DNA from 3 places in the Arthrobacter sp. WCS2018Hpa-7 genome. Region 3 is predicted to be linked to each of the others. Evidence: predicted binding sites of a transcription regulator. Region 3 holds the regulator's gene; each other region holds the start of a gene.
The links. The regulator Rex, encoded in region 3, represses fermentation and respiration genes when NADH is low (regulators of the CRP and FNR family bind a similar motif). The targets are predictions, from matches to a motif close to CTTGTGAANNNNTTCACAAG.
Positions count from the first base shown of each region.

Region 1 (4,656 bases), on a different contig from region 3:
GACATGCGCCACCACCCTGCCTCCGAAGCCCGTGAGGGTGCAAGCAATGGCCGACCATACCTGATCGACGTTTCACACTTTGCCAGCGAATGGCTGTGGCTGCCAGCCGCCGCCGAAGCGCTGGGCAACGTGCTCGCGGACCAGGGCTACGACGTCGAAATCCGTGTCAGCAGCACCAACAGCGATCCGTGGGACTTCATACTCACTCCCGGCGGGGACTAGAGTCTAGAAGGATACGGACAGCCTCAACAGAATGGGGCCAGTCCGGCCGGAACTGATCCCCAGGCCCGGCAGCGACAAGCGGAGGTAAGCGTGGCGAAAGCAGCACCGGCAGAACAATTGAAATTGCTTGAACTGCAGGGGCTGGATGCCAAGCTGAAGTCGCTGGCCGGCCGTCGGAGAGTCCTGGAGACGGATCCCCGGATCACGGACCTCACGGATGCGCTGAACGTGGCCAACGGCGAACTGGGGGCGGCCAAGGTTGCCGTCCATGACGCCGAGGCCGAACTTCGCCGGGCGGAAGCCGACGTGGAGCAAGTAGCCACCCGCATTGAACGCGACGAGACCCGGCTCAACAGCGGCACCGGGCTGTCCAAGGATCTGGTGGCGCTCCAAAGCGACATTGCCTCACTGAACAAGCGTCGCTCGGACCTTGAAGACGTGGAGCTCGAAATCCTGGAGCGCTTGGATACCTTGCGCGAGCGTCAGGCCGCCCAGCAGTCGATCGTTGATGACATCCAGGGATCATTCGGCAGCATCCGCGCTGAACTGGATGAAGCCATTGCCGAGATTGCCGCGGAAGAAACAGTGGTTCGGGGACAGCGGGCCGCATTCGCCGACACCCTGGACGCCGGATTGCAGGCCATTTATGAAAAGACCATCGCCAAGCGTGGCGTAGGCGCTGCCCGTTTGTTCCACGGCAAATCCGAAGGCTCGGGCATGATGCTCAGCCCGGGCGACCTCGCCGAGGTCAAGGCTGCGGCAGAGGACGATATTGTCTTCTGCCCGGACTCCGGGGTCATCCTGGTCCGTTCGGCCGACTGGAACTGACCGCGTCCTACCCTCTCCGGTCCGAACTCAGCTGGACAGGATGATGTTGAGCGCGTGGGGCTTCCGGGCTGAGCCCTCAACAAGTTCCGCCGTCCAGACTTCGCTGGCAGCCTTCAGGAGCTGACCCGGGGTTGAAGGCGCCTTGCCACGCCGGGTCAGCAAGTGTCGCGCCAGTTCGCCGCGTGTGTGCTTGGCGAAGTGGCTCACCACTGTGCGCTTGCCGTTTGCTTCGTTAAAAACGTTGACGTTGACGGTCTGCGCAGCCGGGGGAGCCCAAGCGGCGGCGTAGGTGCTGGAGCGGCAATCCACCAGGAGCTCGCCGTCGGCACGTGAGGCGAGTGCGGCGGTCAGTTGCGGCTTCCAGTAGGAGGCGAGGCGTCCGACGTCGGGCAGTGCCGTTCCCATGGACAGGCGGTAGGCGGGCACGTGGTCGCCAAAGCCGATGGCGCCCCAGAGGGCGGATACCACCAGGATGGAATCAGTGGCCTTGCGGCGCTGGGTTGGCGTCATGCTGTCATAGCCCAGGGCGTCGTAGAGCACCCCCGAATACACCTGGTGCGCAGGAGCAGCCGGCTCGGTATGGAGCCGGGTATTACGTTCGACGTCGTCCCGCAACGAGGCGCCGACGCCCAGCAGGGAAAGTGCGTCCTCGTGTGCGCTCACTGTGCCCAAAGCCTCGAACACTTTTGCCCTGTAAGGATTCAGCTCCGGAAAGCTCAGCGACTCCCACTCGATGACGGGACCTTTGGGGGCGGGGGTCTTGCCTTCGGAAGGCGGCAGCAGAATCAGCACCAGTCGATATTACCGCCGGACTTTGGCACGTCCGGACGCCGGTAGACTGGACAACGGATGGGTCGACCAGGCGGTCGCGCGTCACGAAAGTGGCTCGAGGAACGTCCGGGCTCCGTAGGGCAGGGTGGTGGGTAACGCCCACTCGGGGTAACCCGCAGGCCAGTGCCACAGAGAACAGACCGCCTGCGCTGCGTGATGATTTCATCGCGCAGCAGCAGGTAAGGGTGAAACGGTGGTGTAAGAGACCACCAGCTCCCTGGGTGACCGGGGAGGCTAGGTAAACCCCACCCGGAGCAAGGCCAGACAGGACACGCTTGAGGGCTGCTCGCCCGAGTGTCCGGGTAGGCTGCTGGAGGGCGTCGGCAACGGCGTTCGTAGATGGATGGCCGCCACTCCCTTTCCGGTAACGGAAGGGGATGACAGAACCCGGCGTATCGGTCGACCCATCCATTTATGACTGCCGCAAACAGCCGTGTGAGTGATTTCACGCCGCTGGGCGGCCTACGCCCCCTCCTTCCACCCTAGAATGGTTACTGAACGTAGATGTTCTGCCGCCGGGACTGCGTTCGCAGCCGGCGGATTTTTCTTTGCTCTCGTTCAAGGCGCTGTGGGTGGACCGAAGCCCGCCGGCGCATGTGCCGCAGGACTACTCCGGGCGGCCGCTGCCATCTGCATACGAGGACGTATGTGGTTGACCCAAGGAAGGTAGTTCTGTGAGCCAGACGTCAGATTCTTGTCTTGATAAGTGGATGGGCCGGGAGGCTCTCGCCGAGGCCATGATTCCGGTGATCGGCCGGCTGTACCGGGAAAACAACGTGGTCACCAGCATCCATGGCCGGAGCCTGATCAACAAGTCCACCATGAACATCCTCAAGGCACACCGCTTTGCCCGCCGGATGAGCAACCACGAGCTCCTGCTCGAAGAGACCGCGCCCCTGCTGAACGCCCTGTCGGAGCTGGAACTCGGCGCAGCAGCCATTGACATTGCACGTTTGACCGAGAAGTACCGGGCAGAAGGCAATGGCGCCTCCCTGGATGAGTACCTGCGTGCAGAGCTTGCTGAGATCGTGGGCAAGCGCGGCGCTGACGACCGCACCAGCACCGACGTCGTACTTTACGGCTTTGGCCGCATCGGCCGCCTCTTGGCCCGCATCCTCATTGAAAAGGCTGGTGGCGGCCACGGCCTGCGACTCCGCGCGATCGTAGTGCGCAAGGGTGCCGAGAACGATCTTGTGAAGCGCGCCAGCCTGCTGCGCCGCGACTCCGTTCACGGTTCCTTCGAAGGCACCATCCGCGTGGATGAGGAAGCCAACACCATCACCGCCAATGGCGTGCAGGTCCAGGTCATTTACTCGGACAACCCCGCCACGGTGGACTACACCGCTTACGGCATCAAGGACGCCCTGGTAGTAGACAACACGGGCCGCTGGCGCGATGCCGAAGGTCTCTCCCAGCACCTGCAGAGCAAGGGTGCTGCCCGCGTCCTGCTCACCGCACCCGGCAAGGGCGACCTCAAGAACATCGTCCACGGCATCAACCACCGGGACATCGCGGACGATGACAAGATCGTCACTGCCGCTTCCTGCACTACCAACGCCATCACCCCCGTGCTCAAGGCCATCAACGACAAGTTCGGCATCATCCATGGCCACGTGGAAACAGTGCACTCGTTCACCAACGACCAAAACCTGATCGACAACTTCCACAAGGGCGATCGCCGCGGACGTTCCGCTGCGCTGAACATGGTCATCACAGAAACCGGTGCCGCCAAGGCCGTGGCCAAGGCTCTCCCGGAACTTCAGGGCAAGCTGACAGGCAATGCCATCCGCGTTCCCACGCCCGATGTTTCCATGGCGATTCTTAACCTGAATCTGGAGAAGGGCACCACGCGGGACGAAGTGAATGACTTCCTCCGCGAAATGTCATTGCACTCGGATCTTCGGAAGCAGATCGATTACATCGATTCTCCCGATGTTGTCTCCACAGACTTCGTCGGCTCGCGCCGTGCAGGCATTGTCGACGGCCTGGCAACGATCTCCAACGACAAGAACCTCGTACTTTATGTTTGGTACGACAACGAGTTCGGCTACTCCTGCCAGGTTGTCCGCGTCATGGAGGAAATGGCCGGCGTCAACCCGCCGTCCTTCCCTGCCCGCGACGTCGTGGCTCCCATTGCCGTTCTTGAAGCGGCCGGCGCCTAGGACCTCTGAAGTATCCGCAGGTTTCCCGGCTGCGTCACTGGTATCAGCCGGGAAACCTGACCAAAATGGGTTCATGGAAAACGAATCAACCCTGGAACATGAAACCACGCTTGAACACGCGCTGGACGTAGCCCGCGCCAATCACAAGCAAGCCCAAAAACTCCTGGATCAGGCTGTCGCGGCCAACGCCTCCGGCGACGTCACGGACCAACGGGTGGAGCAACTGCGCGGACTCCTCGCGCTGGCAACCGAGGACCTCCAACGCGTGCTGCGCGAGCAGTAAAACAAGAGGTATCCGTCCTCACGGTGTGACTTCTCCTACACACTGTGGATACCGGCTCTTTCTGTCGGGGCCTTGTCCTACGCTCGTAGGACATGCTTGCCCCCACTGGACGGAGTCCCTTGAGTATCACCTGGTCTGCCTACAAACGCGCCCGACGCAGATCCCGACAAGCATGGACGATTCTCGCCTTGGCTGCCGCAACCATCGTGGCCGGGCTGTCCTGGTTTTTCACCACGGGCCAATTCACTGTGGCAGATCCATGGGTAGCGGGACCCAGCGAAGCGCCCGTTTACAACCCCCTCTGGATGAAGCCCGTTCGCGGCGCCGCAC
Region 1 covers NZ_JAVTJB010000006.1:230,585-235,240, reverse strand. The annotation lists gene RQH14_RS09710 (Nif3-like dinuclear metal center hexameric protein) at 1-222, shown strand, start outside; gene RQH14_RS09705 (C4-type zinc ribbon domain-containing protein) at 313-1,050, shown strand; gene RQH14_RS09700 (peroxide stress protein YaaA) at 1,078-1,842, opposite strand; RNA gene rnpB (RNase P RNA component class A) at 1,901-2,292, shown strand; gene RQH14_RS09690 (glyceraldehyde-3-phosphate dehydrogenase) at 2,556-4,043, shown strand; gene RQH14_RS09685 (hypothetical protein) at 4,117-4,326, shown strand; gene RQH14_RS09680 (HNH endonuclease family protein) at 4,446-4,656, shown strand, end outside.
Region 1: the regulator Rex is predicted to act here: its motif matches at 2,314-2,333, upstream of RQH14_RS09690 (glyceraldehyde-3-phosphate dehydrogenase).

Region 2 (4,656 bases), on a different contig from region 3:
GGTTTGGACGATGCTGCGTGAACCGTCGCTGGTGGCTCAATGGCACGGCTGGGAGGCCGATGATCTCACCGACGAAATCAAACAGATCTATTTTAACACCGACGTTATTGAGGGGCCCGATCACACGAGCCTGACCGTCAACGGCGGCGATGTCTTTGAGCTCCACCCCGTTTCTGGCGGAACGGAAGTGCGGGTCACCAGGGCGGCCCTCGACCACGACTCCGAGTGGGCTGAATGGGACGAGGACATCACCCAGGGCTGGCTCACCTTCCTGCATCAACTGCGCTTCGCCTTGGAACGGCACCCGCATGGGCACCGGCGGACGCACTTCATTTCGCTTCCGGGCAAGGGCGGACCGGCGATTGAAAAGCTGGGGCTCGGGGATTTGCCGCCCGTTGGGGAGGAGTACTCGCTCACGCTTTCCACAGGCGAGAAGATCTCCGGAAAGGTCTGGTTCAAGAGCCGGCACCAGGTAGGACTCACCGTGCACAGCTACGCCGAGCATGGGGACGGGCTGCTGATTGTGGCTGAGCAGCTGCCGATTCCCGAAAAAAGGCCCGACGGCGGCTCTATGGTGATTGCCTCCACCTACGATCTGGGGGCCCACACCTTGGCAGACATCCGGTCATCGTGGGACAACTGGAAGGCTGAGAGCTACGGGTCGTAGGGGTTTTTCGGCGGGTTACTCACCGTAAAGCTGGCACACTTGGTAGCGTGCCAGCTTCCTCATCAGCCCCTGTATCTTCCCCTGCTCCCGCCCTGCCTGACGTGCCAGGATTGTCCTCGCGGCAATCCGAGTTCTCCTTTTCGGTGGGCAAGCGCCTGACTGAAACGTGCCCGCCGTCGGACGCTCAAGTAGAGGCCAACGGCGGCGCTTTCCTGGGCCGGACCGGAACCATCACCACGCCGCATGGGACCATCCAGACGCCCGCGTTCATCGCCGTCGGGACCAAAGCAACGGTAAAGGCAGTCCTGCCGGAGTCCATCTCCGAACTCGGCGCGCAGGCTGTGCTGGCCAACGCATACCACCTGTATCTGCAGCCGGGGCCCGAAATTCTGGACGCTGCCGGTGGGCTGGGCGCGTTCATGAATTGGTCCGGGCCTACTTTTACTGACTCCGGGGGATTCCAGGTGATGAGCCTGGGCTCGGGGTTCAAGAAGGTCATCGACATGAAGAACGTGGACAGCTCCGGCCCGGATGACGCCGTGGCCCCGGGCAAGGAACGGCTGGCGCACATTGATGACGACGGAGTTTGGTTCAAATCGCACCTGAACGGGGACCGGCACCGTTTCTCCCCCGAGATCTCCATGCAGGTCCAGCACCAGATCGGTGCGGACATCATGTTCGCCTTCGATGAGCTCACCACGCTGCAGAACTCCCGGGCCTACCAGGAGGAGTCGCTGGAACGGACGCGGCTGTGGGCGCTGCGTTGCCTGGAGGAACACGCGTCGTTGACTTCTTCGCGCGAGGGCAAGCCGTACCAGGCATTGTTCGGCGTGATCCAGGGTGCGCAATATGAGGACCTGCGCCGGAAGGCCTGCCAGGACCTGGGCGCCATGCCGTTTGACGGGTACGGGATCGGCGGTGCGTTGGAGAAGGAAAACCTGGGCACCATCGTGCGCTGGTGCAATGAAGAGCTGCCCGAAAACAAGCCGCGGCACCTCCTGGGGATCTCAGAGCCGGACGACATCTTCACGGCCATCGAGAACGGCGCCGACACCTTTGACTGTGTCTCGCCCACCCGGGTTGCCCGAAACTCGGCGTTCTACACACCGTTTGGCCGGTTCAACCTGTCCGGGGCTCGCTACAAGACGGACTTCGGGCCGTTGCAGGATGGCTGCGACTGCTACACGTGCGTGAACTACTCACGGGCCTACATCCACCACCTGTTCAAGGCCAAGGAAATGCTCTCGGCGACGCTGATTTCCATCCACAACGAGCGCTTCGTGGTGAAGATGGTGGACGATGCCCGGTTGGCCATCGAATCCGGGGACTTCTTCGAGTTCAAGGCGGAGACGTTGGGCCGGTACTACTCCTGACGGCTCGGCCGTTTCGATGGTTCGCTGCGCATTCGATGGTAGGAACCGTCTAATGCGCAGCGAGCCATCGAGATGGGCTCCCGTTGCAGACTAGGCTGCCGCTACCCCGTAGCTCGGCTCGCGCTTCTTGATCCAGCCGACCACCAGTACGGTGACGGGTACGAAAAGGAACTCCACGGCCGTCTTGTAGACGAAGCCGGCCAGGGCGTAGTTCAGGAATGAGCCGAAGTCCGTGATGCCGATGACCGACGCCGCGATGCTGCAGAAGATCAGGGTGTCCACCAGTTCGCCCACCACGGAGGAGCCCATCAGTCGTGCCCACAGGCTTTTTTCGCCGGTGAGGGCCTTCATCCTCACGAGGATCCAGGAGTTGATGGTCTGTCCGGCAAGGAACGCAAGCAGCGAGGCGAGAACGATCTGCGGCACTGGTCCAAGCGCGCCTTCGATGGCGGCCTGCTTGCTTGTGCCGTACTCGTCGCTGAAGCCGGGAAGCACAATGATGATCCAGTAGCAGAGGGATGCAAACACCGAGAGCGCGAACGAGGTAATGATCGCTTTGCGTGCAACTTTGAAGCCGTAGACCTCGCTCATCACGTCGCCCAGGATGTAGGCGATCGGGAACAGGAAGAACCCGCCGTCAGTGATGATCGGTCCGAACACTACGCCCTTGGACGCGCCGATGTTGGACAGGATCAGCACCACGGCCATGATGGCCAGCATGATGCCGAAATACGGGGAGCCGATCGACGCGAAGCGCGGCGCGGGCTTGCTCAAAGTACTGGAGCCTGAGGGCGAGGGCATGGGTCATCCATTTCGTAGTGGTTCGCGCAGGCTCCTTTGTTGTGGTGCCCCGCTGTATTAGCACTGTGGTTGGTGGGGCATCCGGCCCGGCACCGATTCCATTCTCCCACCCCTTCACCCCAACGCTCACTCACATCCCACGCCCTTCCGAGCAGCCCTCTCTCACCTCCCACGTGCTTGAACCAAACGCTCGATCACATCCCCAGCGCTTGAACCCAACGCTCACTAACTGCCACTTTTGAACACGTTCAGAAATGTGCCATACTCGTTCTTGAACACGTTCAAAACTTCGCTTGAGGAGCGGCACCATGGCACAAAAGAGTGAGCAGACCCGCCAATTGGTGGCCGATGTGGCGCTGAAGATGTTCCGCGAAATCGGCTTCGAGAAGACCACCATGCGAGCCATTGCCCAGGAAGCGGGGGTCTCCGTCGGGAACGCCTACTACTACTTCGCATCCAAGGACGAGCTGGTCCAGGAGCTGTACATCCAGGTGCAGGACGAACACGCCGTGGTGGCGGCGCAGGCGCTCGAAAACGTCCAGGATCTCGCAGGGCGCCTGAAAGCAGTGCTGCACACCGGAATCGACGTCATGGCGCCGTACCACCAGTTCGGTTCCGATTTCATTGCCACGGCGATCCGGCCGTCGTCGCCCGTCAACCCGTTCGGCGAAGCGTCCACCGCCGCCCGCGAGGCGTCGCTCGCGATCTTCCGGTCCGCCGTCGAAGGTTCCTCCCCCGCCGTCGCGAAGAAGCTGCGCGGGGATCTGCCAGAGCTGCTGTGGCTGGCGTACATGGGCGTCGCGCTGTTCTGGGTTTACGACCGGTCCGAGGGACAACGGCGTACGCGGAAACTGATCAACGGCGCGGCCCCGCTGGTGGCGCGCGGCCTGTCACTGGCGAAGATTCCGGGTGTCAGCAAGGTGTTCGACGACGTCCTGGGACTCGTGCGCACCGTCAAGGAAGATTCGTGATGCGGCGGACAATGGTGATCGCCGGCGCTACCGGCTTCATTGGCAGTTACTTCCGGCGTCGGTTTCTTGAAGAAGGTTGGCAGGTCAAGACGGTTGGGCGGGACGCTTCGGCTGACGCGCGTTGGGACGACGACGGCGCCGTCGCCAAAGTGCTGGACGGCGCCGAACTGCTGATAAACCTCGCCGGACGGTCTGTGAATTGCCGCTACGACGAGAAGCACCGGCGCGAGATCATGGACTCCCGGGTCTTGACCACGCGGACGCTGGCTCAAGCTGTTGCTGCGTGCGCCGAACCGCCCCGGACGTGGATCAACTCGAGTACTGGAACCATCTACAGGCACGCGGAAGATCACCCACAATCAGAGGTTTCGGGCGAACTTGGCAGCGGGTTCTCCGTGGATGTGGCCCGCGCTTGGGAGGACGAGTTAACGGCGGCTGCTGTTCCGGTTACGCGGAAGGTGCCGCTGCGCATTGCGATCGTGTTGGGGGCCGGTGGCGTCATGAGCCCCCTCCGGAACCTGGCCAGGCTTGGCTTAGGTGGTCACATGGGCCCGGGCACCCAGAAGTTCAGCTGGATCCATGTCGAGGACTTGTTCCGTGCGGTGGTGTTTATCCACGCGGATGCCGGAGTGACGGGTCCCGTGAACGCAGCGTCGCCCTACCCCGTGGACAACCGCGAACTGATGTCGCTGGTTCGGCAGAGCCTGGGTGTCCCTTTTGGCATCCCGACGCCAGCATGGCTGCTGGAGGCCGGCGCAGTCCTGATCCGGACACAGACGGAGCTGGTGCTGAAGAGCAGATGGGTGGAGCCCCGGAAGTTGCTCGACGCAGGGTTCGCCTTTGA
Region 2 covers NZ_JAVTJB010000015.1:26,663-31,318, reverse strand. The annotation lists gene RQH14_RS15775 (SRPBCC domain-containing protein) at 1-667, shown strand, start outside; gene tgt (tRNA guanosine(34) transglycosylase Tgt) at 715-2,040, shown strand; gene RQH14_RS15765 (queuosine precursor transporter) at 2,131-2,841, opposite strand; gene RQH14_RS15760 (TetR family transcriptional regulator) at 3,150-3,812, shown strand; gene RQH14_RS15755 (TIGR01777 family oxidoreductase) at 3,809-4,656, shown strand, end outside.
Region 2: the regulator Rex is predicted to act here: its motif matches at 3,077-3,096, upstream of RQH14_RS15765 (queuosine precursor transporter).

Region 3 (4,656 bases):
CAACGGCAACAGCTTCGACCTCGTGGGCGATCTCACAATCAAGGGCGTGACCAAGGAAGTTTCCATCGAGACCGAATTCAATGGCGTCGCAGTGGATCCCTTCGGCAACACCCGCGCCGGCGTTTCCGGCGAAACCACCATCAGCCGTAAGGACTTCGGCCTCACCTGGAACGCCGTCCTCGAAGCCGGTGGCGTGCTGGTCAGCGACAAGGTTGTCATCAACCTGGAACTCGCCTTCATCGCACCGGCCGCCGCATAGTCCCTCCACCCCGGCCCCGGCGCACGGGTCCCGCCCTTGTTCGCCATCCACACCGCACTTCGCAGAGGATGGCCAACAAGACGCGGATCCGTAGCCAGGCAAGCCAAACGGCGCCCTGCACAGTTCACGCTGTGGGGGCGCCGTTTCGCATATCCGGAAGTCACCCCGCAATTGTTCGGCAAACAGCCTGTATTTACCTGCGAGTTGGCTCCGAAGTTCCTATGCAACCTTCAACCTGCGGTCTACAGTGATGCCATGAGTACCCCAGACGAAGCACCACAGCCACAGCAGCCCGGCTCCCAGCCTCCGCAGCCCGGCAATGTTCCTCCTGCGGGTTACCAGCCACCCCAGGGTTACCAGCCGCCGTCGCAACCGGGCCAATATTCACAGCCCGGCCCGGCACAGCCCGGCCCGCCACAGGCAGGCCCTGGACAGCCTGGTTTCCACTTTGAAATGCCCACCGACGGGCCCCGGAACTTCAACGACGTCATGCCCCAGGGCGGATTCTCCGGGATGTTCAAGACCCAGGGCCTCCCCACCGAGCTGAAGGTTTCCTACTTCATCTGGGTGATCTCCGGACTCCTGGGCCTGTTGTTCGGGTTGATCGGATTCTTCGCGATCATCGCCCTCTTTGCGTTCGCCCCGGGCGTTGCAGCAATCCTGCTGATCATCCTCATCCTCACCCTGGCCGTAGCAGCCGCACAGGTGGTCCTGGCGATGAAGATGAAGGAAGGGAAAGAGTGGGCCCGCCTCGCACTCACCATCGTGGCCGGTATCTCCTTGCTCCTCACCATCTTCAGTGCAGCCAGTGCCGGCGGCTCCAGCACGGGCCTCGGCAGCAACTGGTTCGGCTTCCTCGTCAGTGCTGTAGCAGTGGTCCTGATGTGGCTCCCGAACTCACAACTCTGGTTCAAGGCAGTCAAGGGTCACGCTTAACGCTGACGCAACGGCCGCCGTCGTGCCTTATCGGCGGTAATGCAGGCTGAAGGCCGCGGTAAATCCTCCGGGATTGCCGCGGCCTTCATCATGAAGGCGTAAGCCAACATGATGATTTTTGCTGCGAGCAGGAAATACCTGCGTGGGATCATCTGCAGCGTCAGACCCGGGAGGTACGGTGGAAGCAGAACCACGCTGGGGGCAGGGTCATTTTGCTGATCCCGGCGGCCGCACCCGCAGTCGAACAAGCAAAGGAATGCCATGAGCAACCCTCCCTACCCGCCGTCAAACCCGGGCGATGCCAACCAGCCCGAGCAGCCGGGCACCCAGCCGGCAGCTCCCGCCGCGCCGCAGTATGGCCAGCAGAGTCCCGCTGCGCCGCAGTACGGCCAGCAGAACCCCGCCGCACCGCAGTACGGCCAGCAGAACCCCGCTGCACCGCAGTACGGCCAGCCCGCCGCGCCGCAGTATGGCCAGCAGGGCCCCGCTGCGCCGCAGTACGGCCAGGACACCAACTGGCCCAGCCAGCAGCCCGGTCCCACCGCTGTGCCGCCCATGGTCAACTACGCCTTCTGGATGATCGTAGCGGCCGGCGTTCTTTCCGCCATCAGCTCACTCCTGTTGGCCACCACCGGTGCCGACGCGTTCATCAACGCCATGAACCAGCAGGCAAGCCAGCAGGGCACAGACCTCCCCGAAGGGTCCATGGAAGGCATGCGCGGTGTGATCGGCATCAGCGCCGTCATCGGTGCGGTTGTGGCCCTCGGCCTCTACGCCCTGGTCGCTTTCCCGGTCCGCAAGGGCAAGAACTGGGCACGGATCCTGGGTACCGTGTTCGCCGCCATCTCCGTCCTGGGCCTCACCAGCCTGTTCCAGTTCGGTGCCACCTACGGCATCCTGCAGCTCATCGTGATCCTGCTGGGAGTCGCGGCGATCGTCATGCTGTACCTGCCGGCGTCGGCCCCGTACTTCCGCAAGGCGCAGCCTTTCGGCACCCCGTACCAGAACCCGTACGGCCGCTAAACACGCAGAGTTTCAGACGCTGCAAGCGCGGGCGCGGACCCGGCGAAGGCTAAACAGCCTGGCCCGGTGTCTGCGCCCGTTGTGCGTGATACGCCAAAATCTGGAGTTCAGTGGCCATGTCCACCTTGCGGAGGTTCACATGCGGAGGGACCTGCAACAGCACCGGCGCAAAGCTGAGGATGCTCCGGATCCCGGCGGCAATCACGCGGTCGCACACAGCCTGGGCTACCGTGGCAGGCAGCGCCAGCACCACCATGTTGGTGTGGGTGCGTTCCAGGACCCGCTCGAGCTCCGCGGAGTCGCTGACGCGCAGCCAGCCCACTTCGTTGCCGATCACCATGGGGTCGGCGTCGAAAATGGCTACGACGTCGAAGCCACGGGACTCAAAGCCGCCGTACCGGGCCAGTGCCTTGCCGAGGTTACCGGCACCCACAATGGCGACTTTCCAGTCATGCGTCAGGCCCAGGGCAGCAGCAATGTGGCGGCTCAAATACTGGACTTCATAGCCGACACCGCGCGTCCCATACGAGCCCACGTAGGAAAGGTCCTTACGGAGGGTGGACGAGCTGACGCCTGAAGCTTCGGCCAACGCTTCGGAGGAGACCCGCTCCACGCCTTCGGCCAACAGGGAGTTGAGCGCGCGCAAATAGAGCGTCATCCGGGCCACAGCCGCGGGCGGGATCTGCTTGGCGGCAGGTTCGTTGTCCCCGGTTGCAGCCTCCGGGGACGGTTCCAGCGCAGTCACGGTATTCTCCATTGCGTCGCTTTGTTGTTCCACTCTATGACGCCCGGCCGGACTCAACAAAAGCCATTACCAACGGGTAACCCCTCAGCCTTCCAGGACCTTCTTCAGGGTCCGGGAGAGCCGTTCCTCGTCAATCTTCCAAAAGTCACGCTGGACGCCGTCCACCAGCACTACGGGAATCTCTTCCGCGAAACGGTCCTGCAGTTGGGGATCGTCGTCGATCCGTTGCTCCGTCCACTGCACGCCAAGACTTTTTGTGACACGCTCGACGGCGGCACGCGCCTCGGTGCACAGGTGGCAGTCAGCTTTGGTGAGGAGAACGACGTCGGGAATAGCCATGCCTCAAAGGTACCGGCCCCACGATCTCTCACATCCCACGCCCACCGGCCCGACCATCTCTCACATCCCACGCCCACCGGCCCGACCCCCTCTCACATCCCACGCCCATCGGCCCGACCATCTCTCACATCCCACGCCCCACCGGCCCGACACCGTGCGCCCTCGAACGCGGACCGCGGCGATTGACTAGACTCAAGGCATGCCCGAGGAGAAGAACGCCGCCGTGGTCGCAGATGCCTTGGTGCAGAAGGACAACGTGCAGAAGCGCACGGGCGAAGCAGCCTTCTTCGACGTCGACAACACCTTGATGAAGGGTGCAAGTCTCTTCCACGTAGCCCGCAAGATGTACGAACGCAAAGCTTTCACGTTGTCGCAAGCGGCCGGATTCGCCTGGAAGCAGTTCAAATTCGTCATGCGCGGCGAGAACATGGAAGACGTCCACTCGGTCCGCGACTCGGCGCTTACCCTCGCTGCCGGCATCACTGTGGACGACATCAAAGCCCTGGGCGAAGAGGTCTACGACGAAATGATCGAGTCGCGGATCTGGCCGGGGACCAAGGCACTCGCGGAACAGCACCTCAGGGTTGGCCGCAAGGTCTGGCTCGTCACGGCTACACCCATCGAGGTGGCGACGGTCATTTCCACACGACTCGGGCTGACCGGCGCCCTTGGCACGGTCGGTGAAGTGGAAGATGGCATGTACACAGGGAAACTCGTGGGCGACATCCTGCACGGACCGGCGAAAGCCGTCGCGGTCCAGCTCGTCGCCGATCGCGAGGGCCTGGATCTGGATCATTGCTGGGCGTACAGCGATTCCGCCAACGACATACCTTTGCTCACCATGGTGGGCCATCCCGTGGTGATCAATCCGGACGCCAAGTTGCGCCGTCACGCCCGCGAGAACAACTGGCCCGTGTACGACTTCCGTTCCGGTCGCCGCGCAGCAACGCTCGGGCTCAAAGCCGCCACGGTTGGCGGAGCGGTCTACGGCCTGTGGCGGGGTTTCTCAAGGTTCCGCGGCCCCCGCATCTGACCCTCTCTCACATCCCTCGGACGTAAACGGAACCATCTCTCACATCCCTCGGGCTTGAACCGAACCTTCTCTCACATCCCTCGACTGCCTCAACGAGCCTGTGGATAACTTACGATGACTCAAGCGTTTCTGGGCAAGAATGCCAAGTATGCCGAATGCCACGCCCCTTCCGCCCGCACTGATCAGCGCACCGTTCACCCTTGACGAGGCCGAGGCTGCAGGCCTGAAGCAATCGCACCTCTGGAATCGCATCGGAATAGATGGAGTCAGCCGCGGCCTCTACCGTCCGTCGGATTGGGATTTCGAGCTGTCGGCGGCTGC
Region 3 covers NZ_JAVTJB010000014.1:23,914-28,569, forward strand. The annotation lists gene RQH14_RS15165 (YceI family protein) at 1-259, shown strand, start outside; gene RQH14_RS15170 (hypothetical protein) at 515-1,195, shown strand; gene RQH14_RS15175 (hypothetical protein) at 1,457-2,218, shown strand; gene RQH14_RS15180 (redox-sensing transcriptional repressor Rex) at 2,268-2,975, opposite strand; gene RQH14_RS15185 (glutaredoxin family protein) at 3,048-3,302, opposite strand; gene RQH14_RS15190 (HAD-IB family hydrolase) at 3,502-4,335, shown strand; gene RQH14_RS15195 (DUF559 domain-containing protein) at 4,484-4,656, shown strand, end outside.